Regions from separate parts of the Rhizorhapis sp. genome, predicted to be linked through region 1. Evidence: riboswitches for the same ligand, from Rfam matches in the RefSeq annotation. Region 1 holds a riboswitch; the other holds the start of a gene.
What was found. A riboswitch is a leader RNA that binds a small molecule or an ion and turns the genes downstream of it on or off. The one in region 1 is predicted to bind cobalamin.

Region 1 (2,380 bases):
CGTGGCGGCGCTCCCCGATCAGCCGCGCAGGGCCTGCGCGACCGCCTCGCGGTCCATGCCGTTAAGGCCGATGACGACGAGCCGCCCGGAACGCTCGCCTGCTTCCCAAAGGCGGTCGAACTGGTGCGTCACGCGCGCGCCCACTGCCTGAACCTGAAGGCGCATCGCCTTCCCGGTGACGGCCAGGAAGCCTTTGACGCGCAACACGCCATGATCACGCGCCGCAGCATCGATCCGCTGAACGATGGCCTCCGGGTCGAAGATTTCCGGTAGATCGACAATGAAACTGTCGAAATCGTCATGCTCATGATCGCCCTCCGCATCGTGCAGCGTTCGCCGCGCTTCAATGCTCTCCTGCGCGTCAAGGCCAAGGCCGAGCATCACCGACGGATCCACCCCGCCCCGGCTTTCAATGACCCGGACGGCGGACGGCAGCGCCTTCCCGACCGCATCATGCGCGCCTTGCCGCTCGGCCTCGGATGCGAAAAGATCGGCCTTGGTCATGACCACCAGGTCGGCACAGGCGAGCTGGTCCAGAAAAACTTCTTCCACCGGATCATCATGGTCCAGTGTCTCGTCTGCCTCTCGCTGCGCGGCGAGGGCCTCCATGTCGGCAGCAACCCTGCCTTCCGCCAAGGCCGCGCCATCGACCACCGCCACCACGCCGTCGACCGTCACGCGGCTCTTGATGCTGGGCCAGTTGAACGCCTGCACCAGCGGCTTCGGAAGGGCGAGGCCGGAGGTTTCGATAAGGATATGATCCACCCTTGGCTCCCGGGCCAAAATGGCGTCGATGGCGGGCACGAAATCGTCGGCCACCGTGCAGCAGAGGCAGCCATTGGCAAGTTCGACGATATTCTCTTCGGGGCAGCTTTCAATGCCGCAGCCCTTCAGCAGGTCGCCATCAATGCCAACGTCACCAAATTCATTGACGATCACGGCAAGGCGCCTGCCCCCAGCCTTGGCAAGGATATGGCGGACGAGCGTCGTCTTTCCTGCTCCAAGAAAGCCGGTGACGATCGTACAAGGCACGCGAGCAAGCGAAAGGGTCATGGCTGTTCTCCGGCAAAATCGAGGGGAGGAATGCGCGCAATCATGCCGCGCTTGAGGCAATCGGGCCGCCCCCGCCAGGGCAGCAGGCCGTCGATGGAGTCCTTGAGAAGCGCCGCCCCTGCAATGAGGCTGGATGAATCGTCGGGCGAGAGCGACCCGAAGATGTAGGACCAGCTTCCTTCCGCACGGATGACAGCGCTGGGACCGCGAGTGCAGTTGGCCAGACAGTTGACGCGCAACAGCCGAGCGCCACTCCCGTCGGCCGCAAGCCCAGCCTCGACGGCATCAGCCAGCCGGGCGCCCGCGGCCTCGCTTTCACCCTTGCAGCTTGTGCAAACCAATATTGTTGCGGTCACAGCGCCCCTTCCATTCCGGGGCGCTGGGAAAAGACTGACGCAAGGCGCTAGATCGCCTGTCCGCCTGTCCGACATACCGGGGCACCCCGCCCGTTCGTCCGATGCAAGACGAGGGCGGGTCTCCTGGCTTGCGGCTCGATCGTCCTGGCCGCCTTCCCAGGACCCAAGTCCCAGTGGCTAATGGCCTCGACTCGCCGCTTACAGTTGCGGGGGCAGCCGCAGATTGGCGCTTGCTTCGCGCTTCACTGCATTCCCCTTTAACCCCGGCAGCGCCTGCCGGGGACCGTCGTCTAGAGATGACCTAAAAGACGGTTTGCGGCGCAAAGTCAAGCTGAGCGCCGAGTCTGCCGGGCCTAATCGAAGAGTTCTTCTAGGAAAGACTTCTTCCTCTTATACGGCTTCTGCCCCCAGGGCTGTGAACGCTGATCGCCATAATGGGGCGCGGGTTGCACGGGCTGGGGCGCTGCCGCAGGGGCGCTTTGGGCGCTGCGTTCCAGTATCTTGTCGAGCTCGCCCCGGTCGAGCCACACGCCCCGGCATTGCGGGCAATAATCGATCTCCACGCCCTGGCGTTCGCTCATCACAAGCGGAACACGGCATACTGGGCAAGGCATTCCGGCGGCGGCATTTGTCATCAGAAAAACCCTTCTGGATCAAACCATAAAAATCAGTGCGTTATTGCCAACAAGACATAGGTCGGAGACGCGGGGCTTCAATCCCGCAGGCCGCAAGGCGGGGCGAGGTTCAGACGAAGAGGTGCACCGTCTCGGCCTGCGGCATCACGGCCTTGATGAGCAGCGAGCGATGACAGGCACAAGGGTCCCGTTCAAAGCAGAGCAATGCCGTTGGCCGCTCTCTCGCCATGTCGACCAGTTGGGCCGCGGCCAATTGCGCCTCCGGCAATTCCAGTTGCGCGGCATAAACCCGCGACAAAATGTCACTCCGTCCCTTGCGCGCGGCCTCCCTGCCCT
Region 2 (2,380 bases), on a different contig from region 1:
AGCGGTCCGCATGCGGGATCTCTCACGCTCCGCGCCGAATGTGGCTTCGATGCCTTGTGAGAAGTCGAAAATGCCTTGATATTCTAGCCGCTCATTAACGCCTTTGCTGTCAAATGTCTGCTCTGGCGTCAGGCTGCGGTCGAAATTGTCACGTTTGATATTGGTATAGGCGAAGGCGAAGCGATTGCGGAAGCGTCCATCGAACAGCGCCAGGTTGAGGCCGGAATAACCGACAAATTCCTTCGATCGGGAATATTCCGGTGTTTCCGCGAGAGTGAAGGCGGGCGGAGGCGAGCCGTCGATATCCGCCTTGCCATCGGCGTACCAAGCGCGCAGGTCGACCGACACCGCATCAGAAAGGCTGATCAGGAATTTCCCGTGAGCCCCGAAATTGCGATAGCCGTCCTTCTCCGTAGCGCCGCGATCTTCGTTGAAGGTGGAGATGCCGTCGGTCCGCAAGTAGCCCGCACCAATACTGGCGGCGACGGGACCAACTTTGCCGGACAGATTGCCCACGAGTTGTGCCGTATCGCGATAGCCATATTCCGCATTGCCATTGAAGGAGAGATCTTCGCCGGGCTCCCGAGTAATTACGTTGACCACGCCTCCGATGGCCTGGCTTCCCCAAAGGACCGACTGCGATCCCCTAACGACTTCTATGCTGCTGACATTGCCGGTCAGCAGGTTGGCGAAGTTGAAGCCTGCGCCGGGGGTCGAGGGATCGTTGATCTTCACTCCATCGATGAGCGCCACCGTCTGCTCGCTTTCGGCACCGCGGATATAGACGGCCGTTTGAGTGCCGATCCCGCCATTGCGGGCGAAGCTGACACCCGGCACCGTGCGGAGCAGGTCGACGACCGCAACGGCCTGCCGCGTTTCGATCTCGTCCTGATTGATCACGCTGATCGACTGGCCAATTTCTGACAGCGGTTTTTCTACGCGCGCGGCGGTGACGACGATCTGTTCACCGTCATCGGCCAGCGCGGGCATGGGCGCGATGATGGCGGCAGAGAGCAATAAATAACTGGAAAAACGCATGAATTCCCCTTTCAACAACGTAAAGAGGCCATGCGCGGATGGTGGTTTTCCCCGCGCGCAGCCCGACTCTGTCGTCACGCGAGGGAATCCCTCGATCGCCCGGCACACCCCGTCCGCGCGATGGATCGACTGCGTCAGGCAGGTCTCCTGGCTCCCGGGTCATCACTCGCGTCCCGCCTTCCCGGATGTGCATCCAGTGGCATGAGGGGCGCGAACTCGCCGGTCACAGTTGCGGGGGCAGCCCCGGATTGTGGACTTTTCGTCCACTTCCGGGTTCCCTTTTCATCCCATCTCTGGGAACCTGTCGCGACGCGCGTCTTAAGGGCAGGCAACATCAAGGGCAAGCGAGAAGAAGCTTATGATCAGGACGACATTGCTGCTGGGCGGTGCCCGGTCAGGGAAAAGCCGTTTGGCGCAGGCACTTGCCGAGCAGGAGGAGGGGCGGCTGATCTATGTCGCTACGGCCGCCGCGCATGACGGCGAGATGGCAGAGCGGATCGCCCGTCACCAGCAGGATCGCTGCGCACGGTGGGAAACGGTGGAGGAACAGCTCGACCTCGCCGGCGTGCTGGACCGCCATGGCCGGGAAGGAAATGTGCTGCTTGTCGACTGTTTGACCTTGTGGCTCAGCAACCTCATGCTGGCCGAGCGCGATCTTGGAGCGGCAGCGGAAGCCCTGGTCACCGCCCTTGCGCGGCAGGAAGGACATGTGATCCTGGTATCCAATGAGGTCGGCTCAGGCATCGTGCCGGAAACCCCCCTCGGCCGCGCGTTCAGGGATGAAGCCGGAAGGCTTAACCAGACGATCGCAGCAAAGGCTGATCGGGTTGCGCTGGTGGTGGCGGGGCTGCCGTTATGGTTGAAATTAGCTGATCGGCGTATGGCGTAGCTTGATACAATACGGCCTTCAGCGCATTTGCTCAGAGGTGACCGCAAAGGCACGTGGAGTCCGCATCGAAAAAGCCTTTGGGGTGTCGATGGATACGCTGATGCGGATGCAGAACAGCTATGACATTGCCCAGACCCGGAAGAGGGAAGGAGAGATCAAGGTTGCTCCTTTCAAGGGCAAGCTGGCTGATCCTCATGCAATGGTTTAGTTCAAAGCCTCGCGACCAGCACGTCCGCCTGCTCATCCACGCTAAACTCGGTCTCGCTCCTGATGAGCCAGCATTCGCTGCCTTGCCAGGGCTGATCGCCGATCTTGCCCGAGCCGCTCAGCGGGATGAACCATGTGGGGGAAGGCAGGGACAATCGGGTGCCGGACTGCAGCGATTGTATCGCCACGGAGAAGGGCTCGCCGGGCATCAACTGCGCGCTTGACCCCAGGGGAAGGCTGCGTTCA

Region 2: it holds a riboswitch for cobalamin, as region 1 does, so the genes downstream of both, VJS46_RS00040 (TonB-dependent receptor plug domain-containing protein) here and VJS46_RS00810 (DUF1636 family protein) in region 1, are expected to answer to the same signal.

Annotation. Positions count from the first base shown of each region.
Region 1 covers NZ_DATEMB010000004.1:26,358-28,737, forward strand. The annotation lists gene cobN (cobaltochelatase subunit CobN) at 1-1, opposite strand, end outside; gene cobW (cobalamin biosynthesis protein CobW) at 19-1,053, opposite strand; gene VJS46_RS00810 (DUF1636 family protein) at 1,050-1,409, opposite strand; cobalamin riboswitch at 1,506-1,712, opposite strand; gene VJS46_RS00815 (zf-TFIIB domain-containing protein) at 1,763-2,044, opposite strand; gene VJS46_RS00820 (DUF488 domain-containing protein) at 2,154-2,380, opposite strand, start outside.
Region 2 covers NZ_DATEMB010000002.1:1,042-3,421, forward strand. The annotation lists gene VJS46_RS00040 (TonB-dependent receptor plug domain-containing protein) at 1-1,038, opposite strand, end outside; cobalamin riboswitch at 1,159-1,358, opposite strand; gene cobU (bifunctional adenosylcobinamide kinase/adenosylcobinamide-phosphate guanylyltransferase) at 1,397-1,927, shown strand; gene VJS46_RS00050 (hypothetical protein) at 1,965-2,135, shown strand; gene VJS46_RS00055 (class I mannose-6-phosphate isomerase) at 2,137-2,380, opposite strand, start outside.